One region of the Pseudomonas sp. 10S4 genome, then DNA from elsewhere that is predicted to be linked to it. Evidence: predicted binding sites of a transcription regulator. Region 1 holds the regulator's gene; each other region holds the start of a gene.
The links. The regulator sigma-54, encoded in region 1, starts transcription at its own class of promoters, with help from an activator protein. The targets are predictions, from matches to a motif close to ANTGGCATNNANNTTGCTNT.
Positions count from the first base shown of each region.

Region 2: RHM58_RS18395 (circularly permuted type 2 ATP-grasp protein) is a predicted target of sigma-54. The motif match lies at 2,421-2,440, and genes of this name have one in related genera.
Region 3: flgB (flagellar basal body rod protein FlgB) is a predicted target of sigma-54. The motif match lies at 2,345-2,364, and genes of this name have one in related genera.
Region 4: RHM58_RS18690 (CmpA/NrtA family ABC transporter substrate-binding protein) is a predicted target of sigma-54. The motif match lies at 1,351-1,370, and genes of this name have one in related genera.

Region 1 is NZ_CP133774.1:2,928,162-2,932,371, reverse strand. It holds gene lptA (lipopolysaccharide transport periplasmic protein LptA) at 1-38, shown strand, start outside; gene lptB (LPS export ABC transporter ATP-binding protein) at 38-763, shown strand; gene RHM58_RS13405 (RNA polymerase factor sigma-54) at 950-2,443, shown strand; gene hpf (ribosome hibernation-promoting factor, HPF/YfiA family) at 2,517-2,825, shown strand; gene ptsN (PTS IIA-like nitrogen regulatory protein PtsN) at 2,838-3,302, shown strand; gene rapZ (RNase adapter RapZ) at 3,305-4,162, shown strand; gene RHM58_RS13385 (HPr family phosphocarrier protein) at 4,178-4,210, shown strand, end outside.
Region 2 is NZ_CP133774.1:3,926,280-3,930,489, reverse strand. It holds gene RHM58_RS18405 (transglutaminase family protein) at 1-21, opposite strand, end outside; partial or broken gene RHM58_RS18400 (alpha-E domain-containing protein) at 18-934, opposite strand; gene RHM58_RS18395 (circularly permuted type 2 ATP-grasp protein) at 980-2,389, opposite strand; gene RHM58_RS18390 (ribonuclease E inhibitor RraB) at 2,869-3,210, opposite strand; gene RHM58_RS18385 (hypothetical protein) at 3,424-3,657, opposite strand; gene speE (polyamine aminopropyltransferase) at 3,876-4,210, opposite strand, start outside.
Region 3 is NZ_CP133774.1:32,997-37,206, reverse strand. It holds gene flgA (flagellar basal body P-ring formation chaperone FlgA) at 1-180, opposite strand, end outside; gene RHM58_RS00175 (chemotaxis protein CheV) at 263-1,195, shown strand; gene cheR (protein-glutamate O-methyltransferase CheR) at 1,242-2,069, shown strand; gene flgB (flagellar basal body rod protein FlgB) at 2,407-2,814, shown strand; gene flgC (flagellar basal body rod protein FlgC) at 2,818-3,261, shown strand; gene flgD (flagellar hook assembly protein FlgD) at 3,277-4,005, shown strand; gene flgE (flagellar hook protein FlgE) at 4,036-4,210, shown strand, end outside.
Region 4 is NZ_CP133774.1:3,995,798-4,000,007, reverse strand. It holds gene RHM58_RS18695 (quinone-dependent dihydroorotate dehydrogenase) at 239-1,258, opposite strand; gene RHM58_RS18690 (CmpA/NrtA family ABC transporter substrate-binding protein) at 1,488-2,699, shown strand; gene RHM58_RS18685 (ANTAR domain-containing response regulator) at 2,715-3,290, shown strand; gene RHM58_RS18680 (nitrate/nitrite transporter) at 3,645-4,210, shown strand, end outside.

The DNA.
Region 1 (4,210 bases):
TCGACATGGTGATCCCGCCGAAGCAGAAGGCCCAGTAATGGCAACTCTGAAAGCCCAGCATCTGGCCAAGAGCTACAAGAGCCGCCAGGTCGTGCGTGACGTCAGCCTGTCCATCGACAGCGGTCAGATCGTCGGCCTGCTTGGCCCGAACGGCGCCGGCAAGACCACCTGCTTTTACATGATCGTTGGCCTGGTACAAGCCGACCAGGGTCGCGTACTGATCGACGATCTGGACGTCAGCCACCAGCCTATGCACGGTCGTGCAAAGGCCGGTATCGGCTATCTTCCGCAAGAAGCGTCGATCTTCCGCAAACTCTCGGTCGCCGATAACATCATGGCCATCCTCGAGACCCGCAAGGAACTCGACAAGGCCGCTCGCCGCAAAGAGCTGGAAAGCCTGCTGCAGGAATTCCACATCAGCCACATCCGTGACAACCTCGGCATGAGCCTGTCCGGTGGTGAACGACGCCGAGTGGAAATCGCCCGGGCCTTGGCCACCAACCCGAAATTCATCCCGCTCGACGAACCTTTCGCCGGTGTAGACCCGATTTCGGTAGGCGACATCAAGCAGATCATCCATCACCTCAAGGCCAAAGGCATTGGCGTGCTGATCACCGACCACAACGTCCGTGAAACACTGGATATCTGCGAAACCGCCTACATCGTCAACGATGGTCAGCTAATTGCCGAAGGTGACTCCGCCACCATCCTGGCCAACGAACTGGTCAAGGAAGTGTATCTGGGCCACGAGTTCCGCCTGTAAGCACCGAGGTGTCTGGCTAGTCGACAGAGCGCATGGCGCAATTAACACATCGCTGTGTTTTTTATTGTTACGGCGCTCTAGGCAAACACTTCAGTTTCAGGCATATAATTTGCTTAAGTTTGGCGCTTCGGCGCCCTGTAGTGGATGGCGCATGCGCGCCGGCGAATAAGGTGTTAAGCCCCTGCCATGAAACCATCGCTAGTCTTGAGAATGGGCCAGCAGCTGACGATGACACCTCAGCTGCAACAGGCCATCCGCCTGCTCCAATTGTCGACCCTGGACCTGCAACAGGAAATCCAGGAGGCCCTGGAGTCCAATCCGATGCTCGAACGCCAGGAAGAAGGCGACGACTTCGATAACGCCGACCCATTGGCCGACAAAGCCGAACAACCACCCAACGCCGACATTCAGGAACCCTCCTACCAGGAAACCGCCCCGACGGTGGATAACCTCGAGGAAGGGGACTGGAACGAGCGCATTCCCAACGAACTGCCCGTCGATACCGCCTGGGAAGACGTTTACCAGACCAGCGCCAGCAGCCTGCCGAGCAACGATGACGACGAGTGGGATTTCACCACCCGTACATCCGCCGGCGAAAGCCTGCAAAGCCACCTGCTCTGGCAACTGAACCTGGCGCCGATGTCCGACACCGATCGCCTGATCGCCGTGACCTTGATCGATTGCATCAACAATCAGGGCTACCTGGACGAAACCCTCGAGGAAATCCTCGAAGCCTTCGATCCGGAACTGGACATCGAGCTGGACGAAATCGAAGCCGTCCTGCATCGCATCCAGCAATTCGAACCGGCCGGCATCGGCGCCCGCAACCTGGGCGAGTGCCTGTTGCTGCAATTGCGTCAACTGCCCGCCAAAACACCTTGGCTGGCTGAGGCCAAGCGCCTGGTCACCGATTACATCGACCTGCTCGGCAGCCGCGACTACAGCCAACTGATGCGCCGCATGAAGCTCAAGGAAGATGAACTGCGCCAGGTGATCGAGCTGGTCCAGAGCCTGAACCCGCGTCCAGGCTCGCAGATCGAGTCCAGCGAAGCCGAATACGTCGTGCCCGACGTCATCGTGCGCAAGGATAATGAGCGCTGGCTGGTGGAGTTGAATCAAGAGTCAGTGCCAAAGCTGCGGGTCAACGCCCAGTACGCCGGCTTCGTGCGCCGCGCCGACACCAGTGCCGACAACACCTTCATGCGTAATCAGTTGCAGGAAGCCCGCTGGTTCATCAAGAGCCTGCAAAGCCGTAACGAAACCCTGATGAAAGTCGCCACCCAGATCGTCGAGCACCAGCGCGGTTTCCTGGAGTACGGCGACGAAGCCATGAAGCCGCTGGTCCTGCATGACATCGCCGAAGCGGTGGGCATGCACGAATCGACGATTTCACGGGTGACCACCCAAAAGTTCATGCATACCCCACGGGGCATTTATGAACTGAAATACTTTTTCTCCAGCCATGTCAGCACCTCTGAAGGCGGCGAATGCTCGTCCACAGCGATCCGCGCGATCATCAAAAAACTGGTTGCCGCGGAAAATCAGAAAAAGCCGTTGAGTGACAGCAAGATCGCTGGTTTACTGGAGGCACAAGGCATTCAGGTGGCTCGCCGCACCGTCGCCAAGTACCGCGAGTCCTTAGGGATCGCGCCTTCGAGCGAACGCAAGCGGTTGATGTAAGCCACGCCACAGCGTTCCAGTGGCAGGTACCTTTACCTGCCGCTTTATGCACTGGCAACGAAGGAGAAGCTGTATGCAAGTCAACATCAGTGGACACCAACTGGAAGTGACCGAACCCCTGCGCACCTACATCGGCGAAAAACTCGACCGATTAGAGAGGCATTTCGACAAGATCACCAACGTGCAAGTCACGATGACCGTCGAGAAGCTGCTGCAGAAAATCGAAGCCACGCTGCATATCCCCGGCGGAGAAGTGGTCGCCAATGCCGAGCATAACGACATGTATGCCGCTATTGACCTACTGACCGACAAGCTGGATCGCCAACTTAAAAAGCATAAGGAAAAGACCCAGAGCCTCCTTCAGGGCGCAACCGGTCGTTAACACTCCCAACCCATGATCCGACTTGAAAGTATCCTGACCCCCGGCCGTTCCCTCGTGAACGTGCCGGGCGGCAGTAAAAAGAAAGCCCTCGAACAAATTGCCAACCTGATCGCCCGGGAAGTCCCGGATCTGGAGATGCAAGATGTCTTCGAGGCTCTGATTGCCCGTGAAAAACTCGGTTCCACCGGTTTTGGCAACGGCATTGCTATCCCCCACTGTCGCCTGAAGGGCTGCACCTCGCCCATCAGTGCCTTGATGCACCTTGACGCACCTATCGATTTCGACGCCATCGACGGCGCTCCGGTTGACCTGCTGTTCGTGCTGCTGGTCCCGCAAGCCGCCACCGATGCGCACCTGGAATTACTGCGCCAGATCGCCAGCATGCTTGATCGCAAGGAAGTACGCGAAAAACTGCGCAGTGCCCCGAGCAACGAAGCCTTGTATCAGGTTGTCCTGAGCGAGCAAAACGGTCACTAATCATGCGTTTGATCATTGTCAGTGGCCGCTCCGGCTCAGGTAAAAGTACTGCACTCGATGTCCTTGAGGACAACGGCTACTACTGCATCGACAACCTGCCGGCCGGCCTGCTGCCGGAGTTGGCCGAACGCGCGCTGATTCATACAGAGCTGGCTCAGCCGCTGGTCGCCGTTTCCATCGACGCCCGCAACCTGCCCAGTCACCTGACGCGATTCCCCGAATTACTTGAAGAAGTTCGCGGTCGGCATATCCAGTGCGATGTGCTGTATCTGGACGCCGATGAAGAAACCCTGCTCAAGCGTTTCTCGGAAACCCGCCGCCGTCACCCGCTGAGCACCGCCAACCGCTCATTGGCCGAGGCGATAGAAGACGAAACTCAACTGCTGGGGCCGATTGCAGACCTGGCCGACCTCAAGGTCAACACCACCAACCTGAACCTGTACCAACTGCGCGACACCATCAAGCTGCGCCTGTTGAATCAGCCTGAGCCCGGCACGGCGTTCCTGGTGGAGTCTTTCGGGTTCAAGCGTGGCATGCCAGTAGATGCCGACGTGGTGTTCGATGTGCGCTGCCTGCCCAATCCTTATTGGAAACCGGAGCTGCGCGCACAGTCCGGGCTCGATCAACCGGTAGCCGAATACCTGGCAGCACAGCCGGACGTCGAAGAAATGTTCCAGGACATTTATGGTTATCTGTTCAAGTGGCTTCCGCGTTTTGCTGCCAGCAATCGCGCTTACGTCACCATCGCCATTGGCTGTACCGGCGGTCATCACCGCTCCGTCTACCTGACCGAACGTCTGGGCCAGGCCCTGCAACAATCCCTGAAGAACGTCCAGGTTCGCCACCGCGACCTCAGCTAAAGGATTCACAACGCGATGCCTGCTCTGGAAATTGAAATCATCAACAAA
Region 2 (4,210 bases), 1.0 Mb from region 1:
GTGGCTAATGGAAAGTCTCATGCAGCCTCCAGGTAAGAACTGTGAATGGCGTTGCCCAACTGGCGCACCAGCGGGATGAACTCGGTCAGCCAGGCGTGCAGGCCTTCGTCGAGAATTTCGGTGATGCCGGTGTAGCGCAGGCGCGCGTCCATTTCCGCCGCCAGGCGTTGCGCAGGACGGCCGTTGGCCCCCGGCAACTGGGCGAGGATCTGGTCGATTTCTTCGGTGCAGGCGCGCAAGGAACGTGGAACATCGGCGCGCAACAGCAGCAATTCAGCGACATGCCGGGCACCGGGTGCGTCGCGGTAGATCTCGGTGTAAGCCTCGAACGACGACAACGCCCGCAACAACGCACTCCATTGGTAATACGCGTGAGCCGTGCCGTCGCTGACCGCTTCGGCCTGATCGCCGGCCATTTCGTAACGGGCGTCAAGCAGGCGCAACGTGTTGTCGGCCCTTTCGATAAACGTGCCCAGACGAATGAAGCGAAACGCATCGTTACGCATGATCGTGCCGTAGGACGCTCCACGAAACAGGTGTGAACGCTCCTTGATCCACTCGCAGAAACGGCTCATGCCGTAGCGACTCAAGCCCTGTTCGGCGATCCCGCGAATTTCCAGCCAGGTAGCGTTGATGTTTTCCCACATGTCGGCGGTAATTCGCCCACGCACCGCATGAGCACTGGCCCGCGCCGAACCAAGGCAGCTGTAGATGCTCGCCGGGTTGGCCGCGTCCAGGGCGAAAAATGCAGCAGCCGTTCGGCATGCAACTCGCCGTGGCGCTCCAGGTAATCGTCCAGTGTTCCGGTGATCAGCAACGGCATGGCGAGTTCGTGCAAACCGTCACCGCGGCCGTCCTGCGGCATCAGCGACAGCGAATAGCTGATGTCGAGCATCCGTGCGAGGTTTTCCGCCCGCTCCAGATAACGCGACATCCAATACAAATCCGAGGCAGTTCTACTTAACATGGCAGGCTTCCTTCAATCCTCGACCACCCAGGTGTCCTTGGTTCCGCCACCCTGGGAGGAATTCACCACCAGGGAGCCTTCGCGCAGGGCAACACGGGTCAAACCGCCGGGCACAACCCGGGTTTCGCGGCCAGACAATACAAACGGACGCAGGTCGATGTGGCGTGGAGCTATGCCGTTTTCGACAAAGGTCGGACAGGTCGACAGCGACAACGTCGGCTGAGCGATATACGCGTGGGGCTTGGCTTTGATCCGCGCGCGGAACAATTCGATTTCCGCCGCCGTTGCCGCCGGCCCTACCAGCATTCCGTAACCGCCGGAGCCTTGGGTTTCCTTGACCACCAGATCTGGAAGATTGGCCAGTACGTGGGAAAGTTCTGAAGGGTTGCGACACTGGAACGTCGGAACGTTCTTCAGGATCGGCTCTTCATCCAGGTAGAAACGGATCATGTCCGTGACAAATGGATACACCGACTTGTCATCCGCCACCCCGGTGCCGATGGCATTCGCCAGCACCACGTTGCCCGAGCGATAGGACGACAGCAGCCCCGGCACGCCAAGCATCGAGTCCGGGTTGAACGCCAGCGGATCGAGGAACGCATCGTCGAGGCGCCGGTAGATCACGTCGACGGCTTTCGGCCCGTCGGTGGTGCGCATGAAGACTTTGTCCTCGCGCACGAACAGATCCGCGCCTTCCACCAGTTCAACGCCCATTTCCCGAGCGAGAAACGCATGCTCGAAAAACGCGCTGTTGAACCGACCCGGCGTCAACACCACCACGCTCGGGTTATCGATCGGGCTGGAGCTTTTCAGGGTGTCGAGCAACAGGTTCGGATAGTGGTCGATGGGGGCAATGCGTTGCGCCGCGAACAACTCGGGGAACAGTCGCATCATCATCTTGCGGTCTTCGAGCATGTAGCTCACGCCGCTCGGTGTACGAAGATTGTCTTCGAGCACGTAGTACGTGCCGTCGCCATCGCGCACCAAGTCGACGCCGGAGATGTGGGAATAGATATCCCGGTGCAGATCCAGCCCTTGCATCGCCAACTGGTATTGCTCGTTGGCCAGCACTTGCTCGGCCGGAATGATGCCGGCCTTGATGATGCGCTGCTCGTGGTAGAGGTCGGCGAGGAACATGTTCAACGCCTTGACCCGCTGGATGCAGCCACGTTCGACGATCCGCCATTCGCTGGCGGGGATACTGCGGGGAATGGTGTCGAAGGGAATCAGGCGCTCTGTCCCCTGCTCATCACCGTAGAGCGTGAACGTAATCCCGGCACGATGAAACAACAGATCGGCCTCGCGTCGCCGTTGTGCCAAAAGCTCGTCAGGCGTTTCGGCCAGCCAACGGGCAAACTCCCGGTAATGTGGGCGGACCAGGCCGCCGGCATCGTACATCTCATCAAAATAGGTGCGGATCATGCCGTACTCCTTGTCACCCGGACATCTAGGCTTCGCAAGGCCCGTGCCATCGGCATAAACGCTTTGATATCAATCAGTTGGATAATCGCCCCAATCCCACCGCACCAATCCTGTGCGGCAAACGCCCCAACCTGATCGCCCCCGCTTCATTGCGAAGCAATGTTGTCGCCTATCAACAGCATAGTCAGAGTTGATTTCACTGCTCGGGCGTCGATGCGGATAATCCGCGCATTCGTTGCAAAACCTCTCGAACTTCCCTTTAGCCGCCTGTTTAGGCGGCTTTTTTTGCCTGGCTGAAATGTCGTGAAATAAAGCAAAGTCAAAAGATCGCAGCCTTCGGCAGCTCCTACATTGGAATGCGTTCTCCTGTAGGAGCTGCCGAAGGCTGCGATCTTTTGATCTTGATCTTCACAAACCCGGAAACGAAAACGGCCAACCCAAAGGTCAGCCGTTGCTGAGTGTTGTCGCTGTTCATAGTGTTATGCGAGTAGCCCTCGTACCTCCTGTTTGACGCCCCATCCTTCGATAATCCCGCCCAAAGGCTCGACCACCGCCTCGAAGTCCTGCTCAAAGTCGCCAATGCCGTCGTAGGTGGCGTACATCACTTTGCTCAGTTCCAGATGCCACGCGCCGTCGTCGCGCACGCTGATCTGGGCATTCAATGATTCACCACAGAAATAACCTGCCGCCCTGCGCGCCCGCTCCTCGTCCGGAAAAATGGCGTAGAACTCGATGGGATGGAATCGTGAAAAGTCGAAACCGCCTTCTTTCATGCGGCGCAGCACGCTGCTGCTGATGTCTTCTTGATAGGCTGTGCTCATGAAACGTCCTCCTGAACTGATGGATAGACTTTCCGTACTCCCGGCGCCCGCAACCGAATGATGAAGGCGATACGACAAGCAAGTTGCCATTGGGATACAAGCATGTAGCTGACAAGACCAGACCTTAGCGATCCGTTCGCTGATCTCGCTTGCAGAGTAGCCCTAAGTCAGAGCCGCTGCCAAGGTCTGGTTGTGAATGTGACAGGAGAGGGATCAGACGGGAGTAATGCCGAGGATTTGAATGCTGTTCTGGAGCTTGAGCTCTTTGACGCTCGCATCAGCAGTGCGCCCTTCCAGATCATTCAGATCCAGTTCAGCAGCGACAGGCAGGAGCCGGGCCTTGATGAGTTTGGCGGCATGCTCGTTATCCGGGCACTCGTCGCACTCAAAGACTTCATCGACAGTTACGCCGTGATCATCCACGAAAGTGATTTTCCACTTTTGCATCAGTGCCTCCTCGATCAAACCCGCAAATGGGCTTACATCTATCTGGACGTTTGCACTGACTGATCGTTCAAACGGATTACACCGCGCAAGCCTGAATAAAACACATTACCTGTGGGAGCGGGCTTGCTCGCGAATGCGGTGTGTCAGCCGACTTCAATATTGACTGATACGCCGCTTTCGCGAGCAAGCCCGCTCCCACAAGGGGTTGTGGATAACTTTTAGTCGTTGCTTGGCTTATTGATCGCTTGCAGCACGTACTGCGGCATGGCGAACGCGCCGATGTGGATTTCCGGGTTGTAGTAGCGGGTGATGATGCCGCTGCCGGCGAAGCGCTGTTGCAGGATTTCGCGGGACAATTTGCGATAGGCGGTATTGGTCGCGCCCCAAGCGAACGTCATCGCGCCGCCGATGTAGGTCGGAATGGCCGCTTGGTAGAAGTGCCAGTCCGGGAACAGGCTGCGCAGGCGCCCGGCGGTGGTCTGTACTTCACCGAGTTGCATGAACGGCGTGCCGTTCTGGGTGACCAGGATGCCGCCGTCGTTCAGGCAGCGGT
Region 3 (4,210 bases), 2.9 Mb from region 1:
ATAGTCCTCTACGGTGAATTCAAGAAAGCCCTGAGTGACGCCGATAAGCATGTCAGGCAAGGTAACCGCATCAGCAACGGCAGGGCTGCCAGGGGTCAACAGGCAAGCAGCCGACATCACGCAAAGCAATTTGCGGTAGTTTGATGTCAGGCGTCGGAAAAATGTCGTTTGATCGTTCATAAGGGTTAAAAAGCAAGCGCCGTGCCGTTTAGTGATGAATGTGCGTCGCAACACAACTTAGCGTTGGTGTAGGAGTCTGGGCATGGCTGGTGTAATGGATTCGGTAAACCAGCGCACGCAACTGGTAGGGCAGAATCGCCTGGAGCTGTTGTTGTTCCGTCTCGACGGCCAGCAACTCTACGGGATCAACGTGTTCAAGGTTCGTGAGGTGCTGCAATGCCCCAAACTGACTCTGATGCCCAAGTCCAGTCCCGTCGTGTGCGGTGTGGCAAATATTCGTGGGGCGACCATCCCGATCCTCGATCTGGCGATGGCGACCGGTGCCGGTGCACTTAAAGATCAAAGCAATCCCTTCGTGATCATCACGGAGTACAACACCAAGACTCAGGGTTTCCTGGTCCGGTCGGTAGAGCGCATCGTCAACATGAACTGGGAGGAGATTCATCCGCCACCCAAGGGCACTGGACGCGATCATTACCTCACGGCTGTGACTCGGGTCGACAATCAGTTAGTCGAAATCATCGATGTCGAGAAAGTCCTGGCGGAGGTTGCGCCGACACCGGAAGCGATTTCGGTGGGGGTGGTCGATGTCGAAACCCAGCACAAGGCCTTGTCCTTGCGAGTGCTGACGGTCGATGACTCGTCGGTGGCGCGCAAGCAGGTGACCCGTTGCCTGCAAACGATCGGTGTCGAAGTGGTGGCGTTGAACGACGGTCGGCAAGCGCTGGAGTACCTGCGCAAGCTGGTCGACGAGGGCAAGAAGCCGGAAGAAGAGTTCCTGATGATGATCTCCGACATCGAGATGCCGGAGATGGACGGGTACACCCTGACGGCCGAGATCCGCAACGACCCTCGCATGCAAAAGCTTCATATCATCCTGCATACTTCGTTGTCGGGTGTGTTCAATCAGGCGATGGTCAAGAAAGTCGGTGCCGATGACTTCCTTGCCAAATTCCGTCCTGATGACCTGGCATCCCGGGTAGTCGACCGGATCAAAGCAGCAGACATCAGCTAGGGGCCTTTTGCCCCTGGCGGTCAACACGATTTAAGAGGCGGTATCTTTGTCTACGGGTAATTTGGATTTCGAACAGTTCCGGGTATTCCTGGAAAAAGCCTGTGGCATTTTGCTCGGTGAAAACAAGCAGTACCTGGTCTCGAGCCGTCTCAACAAACTGATGGAACAGCAGGGCATCAAGTCCCTGGGTGAACTGGTGCAGCGCATCCAGACCCAGCCGCGCAGTGGTTTGCGCGAAATGGTGGTGGATGCCATGACGACCAACGAAACCCTGTGGTTTCGTGACACCTATCCGTTTGAAGTCTTGAAGAACAAGGTGCTGCCCGAAGCAATCAAGGCTGCTCCCGGTCAACGTCTGCGCATCTGGTCGGCGGCTTGCTCGTCGGGTCAGGAACCGTATTCGCTGTCGATGTCCATCGACGAGTTCGAACGGGTCAACATGGGCCAGTTGAAGATGGGCGTGCAGATTGTTGCCACCGACTTGTCCGGCACCATGCTGACCAACTGCAAGACTGGCGAGTACGACAGCCTGGCGATCGGTCGCGGTCTGTCGCCCGAGCGTTTGCAGCGTTACTTCGACCCGAAAGGGCCGGGGCGTTGGGCAATCAAGGCGCCGATCAAGAGTCGGGTGGAGTTTCGCTCGTTCAACCTGCTCGATAGCTACGCAGCACTGGGCAAGTTCGACATCGTGTTCTGCCGCAACGTACTGATCTACTTCTCCGCCGAGGTGAAGAAAGACATCCTGTTGCGCATTCACAGCACGTTGAAGCCGGGTGGTTACTTGTTCCTGGGCGCTTCTGAAGCGCTGAACGGTTTGCCGGACCATTACCAAATGGTCCAGTGCAGTCCGGGGATCATTTACCAGGCGAAGTGATGCAAAAGCGGCAGGCATAAAAACGGGAGTCCTCAAGGGCTCCCTTTTTATGCCTGCCGCTTTTGCATCACGTAGGAGCTGCCGAAGGCTGCGATCTTTTGATCCTGGTTTTTAAGATCAAGATCAAAAGATCGCAGCCTTCGGCAGCTCCTACAGGGGCCGCGCGCGATTCGGGAAAGCGGCAGAAAAGCGGCAGGCGGCGGAAACCCGTTGCCGCTTTTCTGGCATTGCCGCCTTGCCGATGCCCGCAAAGGCCCGGTTTACGGGCTTTTTTAATTGGCACGCGGCTTGCTATGTTCACGTTACGAAAAATCAGGTCACCCGAAGGTTTCCCGACATGAGCATCAGCTTCGATAAAGCGCTCGGTATCCACGAACAAGCCCTGGGCTTCCGCGCTCAGCGTGCCGAAGTCCTGGCCAACAACATTGCCAACGCCGACACCCCGAACTACAAGGCTCGGGACCTGGATTTCTCCAAGGTGCTTGCCGCACAGAACGAGAAAACCAAGAACGGCACTTTCGCCTTGAACATGACGAACAGCCGTCATATCGAAGCCGAAGGCCTGGGCAATGGTGACGAGTCGCTGCTGTATCGCACGCCGATGCAACCGTCGATCGACCAGAACACCGTGGACGCCCAACTGGAACAATCCAACTACGCGGAAAACGCGGTGGGCTTCCAGGCCAGCTTCACCCTGCTCAACAGCAAATTCAAAGGGCTGGTTTCAGCCCTGCGTGGAGAGTAAGTCATGTCTCTTGCCAGTGTTTTCAACATTGCCGGTAGCGGCATGAGTGCCCAGACCACTCGCCTGAACACCGTTGCCTCGAACATCGCCAACGCCGAAACCGTCTCGTCGAGCATCGACCAGACCTATCGTGCCCGTCACCCGGTATTCGCCACCATGTTCCAGGGCGGCCAGAACGGCGGCAGCGATTCGCTGTTCCAGAGCCAGGACGCCGCCGGTCAAGGCGTGCAAGTGCTGGGCGTGGTCGAAGACCAGAGCAATCTTGAAGCGCGCTACGAGCCGAACCATCCGGCTGCCGACGCCAAAGGCTACGTCTACTACCCGAACGTCAACGTCGTCGAAGAAATGGCTGACATGATTTCCGCGAGCCGTTCGTTCCAGACCAACGCGGAAATGATGAACACCGCCAAAACCATGATGCAGAAGGTCCTGACCCTCGGTCAGTGATAAGGGGCGACTCAGATGAGTGTTACCGATACCACCAGCAGCCTCAGCATGAACGACATTCTGGCCAACTCCTCGGTGACGGCCAACAGCTCCACCGCGAATAGCCTTGGCTCTTTGGCCGGCGCCGCGACCGGCGGCCAGACACTGGGCAAGGACGCGTTCCTGCAATTGCTGGTGACCCAACTCAAAAACCAGAACCCGCTGGACCCGCAGGACAACAGTGCGTTCGTCGCCCAGTTGGCCCAGTTCAGCAGTCTGGAAGGCATCACCACGCTGAACACCACGGTCAGCTCGATTGCCAGCAACTTCAGCTCTTCGCAAGCGTTGCAGGCTTCGTCGTTGGTCGGTCGTTCGGTGATCGTGCAGACCAACTCACTGCAGGTTGATGATCCGACCAAAGCGGTTAACGGTTCGGTGAACCTGACGTCGTCCATCGCCAGCGGCACCGTGACCATTTCCGACAGCAGTGGCAACACAGTCAGAACCATCGATCTGGGCACTCAGGCGGCAGGCAGTGCTGCCTTCACCTGGGATGGCAAGGACTCGAGCGGCGCCACCGTTCCAGTCGGCACTTATACCGTCAAGGCCAGCGCGCCTGTCGACGGTACGGCGACGGACCTGGCGGTTTACCTGCCGGCCACCGTCAACAGCGTGACCCTGAGCCAGACCGGCGGCGAGCTGACGCTCAACCTCGCAGGCCTGGGCCCGGTCGCCCTGTCCAAAGTTCAAACCATTGGTATATAGAGCCGACTAACCGGCACAAAGGAGTGGAATATGTCTTTCAATATCGGCCTTAGCGGTCTCTATGCAGCCAACAAACAACTGGATGTAACCGGTAACAACATCGCCAACGTCGCGACCACCGGTTTCAAATCCTCCCGTACAGAGTTTGAAGACGTCTATTCGGCGACCAAACTCGGCAGCGGCAGCCAAGTCGTCGGCAGCGGTG
Region 4 (4,210 bases), 1.1 Mb from region 1:
ACGCACGTCCCATCCGGACGGCGGGCTCCGGCCCAGGGGCACCTTCGAGGTGCCCTTTTTTATGCCCGCAAAATCTACGGTGAGACCATTGTGGTGAGGGGGCTTGCCCCGTTCGACTGCGAAGCAGTCGTAAACCCTGCCACCATGTTTCATCTGACACACCGGGTTGGCTGGCTTGGGGCCGCTTCGCTGCCCAACGGGGCAAGCCCCTCGCCACAAAAGCCCGCTCCTACGGGGTTTAGCGCAAGGCCGCTATGGCGTCGACCGATTCACGGATGAGCGCCGGGCCCTTATAGATGAAGCCCGAATACAGCTGCACCAAACTCGCACCTGCAGCGATTTTCTCAGCCGCGTGCTTGCCTTCAGTGATGCCACCCACGGCGATGATCGGCAAACGGCCGGCCAATTCTGCTGCCAGGACCCTGACGGTGTTGGTGCTCTTGTCGCGAACCGGCGCGCCGGACAGACCGCCCGCCTCGTCGCCATGTTCCATGCCTTCGACGCCGACCCGGCTCAGGGTGGTGTTGGTGGCAATCACCGCGTCCATCCCGGTTTCAATCAGCGCTTGCGCGACCTGGGCGGTTTCTTCGTCGGTCATGTCCGGAGCGATCTTGATCGCCAGCGGAACATGCTTGCCGTGGCGCAAGGCCAGTTCGGCCCGGCGCTGGGCCAGGTCGGCGAGCAATTGCTTGAGTGAATCACCGAACTGCAGGCTGCGCAGGCCCGGGGTGTTCGGCGAGCTGACGTTGACCGTCACGTAGCTGGCGTGGGCGTAGACCTTGTCCAGGCAGATCAGGTAGTCGTCGACTGCACGCTCAACCGGCGTATCAAAATTCTTGCCGATGTTGATGCCGAGCACGCCCTTGTACTTGGCCGCTGCAACACGAGCCAGCAGGTGATCGACACCGAGGTTGTTGAAACCCATGCGGTTGATGATCGCCTCGGCTTCCGGCAAGCGGAAAATCCGTGGTTTCGGGTTACCTGGCTGCGGACGCGGGGTGATGGTGCCGATTTCAACGAAGCCGAAACCCAACTGGGCAAAACCGTCGATGGCCGCGCCGTTCTTGTCCAGACCGGCCGCCAGACCCACCGGATTCGGAAACTCCAGGCCCATGACCTTCACCGGCATTTTCGCCGGGGCCTTGCACAGCAAGCCGTTGAGGCCCAAACGCCCGCCCGCGCCGATCAGGTCCAGGGACAGATCGTGGGAGGTTTCCGGGGAAAGTTTGAACAACAGCTGACGGGCCAGGGTGTACATGGGCGGGTTTGACTCGAATGACGGCGAAATGAGGCGGCGATTATAGCCGGGCATCGGGGTCGCAAGCGAGGCGCACACGCAAATCAGCGTTCGATGGCATATGCCTTGCACCGGCATAGGCATCAGCACTCATGCCAACGGCGGGATGAGTCGACGGACAATGGCGTCGTCACCCGGTTCTGCTCATGCGGGGACCTGGGACGACGCTTTTTTGGAAGGTGTTTATCCGATGAATGAAACCACAGTCGGCCCGCTGGCCTGGGTCAACGGCAGCGATGCCCCGGAAAAGTCCGTGATCGACGTAGGCTTCATGGCCCTGAGCGACTGCGCTTCGGTGGTGGTCGCCGCCACCCAGGGCTTTGCCCAACCCTACGGCTTGACCCTGAACCTCAAGCGCCAATCCTCCTGGGCCAACCTGCGGGACAAACTGGTCAGCGGCGAACTCGACGCCGCCCACAGTCTCTACGGCCTGATTTACGCGGTGCACCTGGGCATCGGCGGCATTGCGCCCACCGACATGGCGGTGCTGATGGGCCTGAACCAGAACGGCCAAAGCATCAACCTGTCCCACGGTTTGCAAGCGCTGGGCGTGACCAGTCCTGAAGCACTGGACCGGCATGTGCACCAAACTCGCCCAAAACTGACTTTCGCCCAGACGTTTCCGACCGGCACCCACGCCATGTGGTTGTATTACTGGCTGGCGAGTCAGGGCATCCATCCGCTGCAAGACGTCGACAGCGTGGTGGTGCCGCCGCCGCAAATGGTCGCGCACCTGCAGGCCGGGCGCATCGACGGTTTCTGTGTTGGCGAACCGTGGTCTGCCAGCGCGGTGAAACAGAACCTCGGCTTTACCATGGCGACCACTCAAACCATCTGGCCCGATCACCCGGAAAAAGTCCTCGGCTGCACCCGCGCCTTTGTCGAGCAATACCCCAATACTGCCCGGGCGCTGGTGATGGCGATCCTCGAAGCCAGCCGCTTCATCGAAGAAAGCCCGGAAAACCGTCGCAGCACCGCGCAGTTGTTGAGTGCACCCGAATATCTCGATGCACCGCTGGACTGCATTGAGCCGCGCCTGCTCGGCGATTACGCCGACGGCCTCGGCAATCGCTGGCAGGACCCGCACGCCTTGCGTTTTCACGGTGGTGGCGAGGTCAATTTGCCGTATCTGTCCGATGGCATGTGGTTCATGACCCAGTTCCGCCGCTGGGGTTTGCTGCGCGAAGACCCGGATTACCTCGGTGTAGCCCGTCAGGTTCAGCAATTGGACCTGTACCGCGACGCCGCCACTGCCGTCGGCGTCTCCGCCTGGGGCCAGGAAATGCGCAGCGGTCAGTTGATCGACGGCAAAATCTGGGACGGCTCAGACCCGGCCAGCTATGCACGAAGCTTCAAATTGCACGCCATGAGCAACAGCTCGCCGCTTCTCGCCAGCCGCTGACAGGAGCCCGCGAATATGTTGCGTATCCTGCTGATCAACGACACCGCAAAGAAAGTCGGGCGCTTGAAAGCCGCCCTGACCGAAGCCGGGTTCGAAGTGATCGACGAATCCGGCCTGACCATCGACCTGCCCGCACGCGTCGAAACGGTGCGCCCGGACGTGATTCTGATCGATACCGAGTCACCGAGCCGTGATGTGATGGAGCAAGTGGTATTGGTGACGCGTGATCAGCCACGGCCGATCGTGATGTTCACCGACGAGCACGACCCCGGCGTGATGCGCCAGGCGATCAAGTCCGGGGTCAGTGCCTACATCGTCGAAGGCATTCACGCACAACGCTTGCAGCCGATTCTCGACGTGGCCATGGCCCGCTTCGAAAGCGACCAGGCCCTGCGCGCCCAGCTCCATGCCCGGGACCAGCAACTGGCGGAGCGCAAGCGCATTGAGCTGGCCAAGGGGTTGTTGATGAAGATGAAAAACTGCAACGAGGAAGAGGCCTACACCCTGATGCGCCGCCAGGCCATGAGCCGCCAGCAGAAGCTGATTCAAGTGGCTGAGCAGATTATTGCCATGAGTGAGTTGCTTGGGTAATCGATCACTGTGGCGAGGGGCTTGCCCCCGTTCGGCGGCGAAGCCGTCGCAAAATCTGTGTGCAAGGTTTGCCTGAAAGAATGCATGGGCGGCTTCGCCACCCAACGGGGCAAGCCCCTCGCCACAAAAACCGGCTGTTGGCACAGATCTCGCTAAGTAATCCACACAGGTAACCAACGGCGGTTGCCCCACCAACGACAAAGACGTCGCTCACCTCGTTCGCCCCATGGCGGATCCGGTAGCGGCGTTTTTTCGTTTTGGCCCCAGTGACCGGGGCCGGTGGTGCGGCCGTGGCGGCGCCCCACCTGCTAGCTCACGACTCCTTCTCGAGACGCCCTACAGCTGAGGTGCGCGATGAATTCAAGCTTCTGGAAATCCGGCCATACCCCGACATTGTTCGCGGCCTTCCTCTATTTCGACCTGAGCTTTATGGTCTGGTACCTGCTCGGGCCGCTGGCAGTGCAGATCGCCGCCGACCTGCACCTGACCACTCAACAACGCGGGATGGTGGTGGCCGCGCCGATTCTGGCCGGCGCGGTATTACGTTTTGCGATGGGCCTGCTGGCGGATCGCCTGTCGCCAAAAACCGCCGGGATCATCGGCCAGGTCATCGTCATCTGCGCATTGTTCGGCGCCTGGAAACTCGGCATCCACAGTTACGAACAGGCGCTGGTGCTGGGCCTGTTCCTCGGCATGGCCGGGGCGTCCTTCGCCGTCGCCCTGCCGCTGGCCTCGCAATGGTATCCGCCGCAGCATCAGGGCAAAGCCATGGGCATCGCCGGTGCCGGTAACTCGGGCACGGTCCTCGCGGCGCTGATTGCCCCGGTGTTGGCGGCGTCCTTCGGCTGGAGCAACGTGTTCGGTTTTGCCCTGATCCCGCTGATCGTGACCCTGATCGTCTTCGCCTGGCTGGCCAAAAA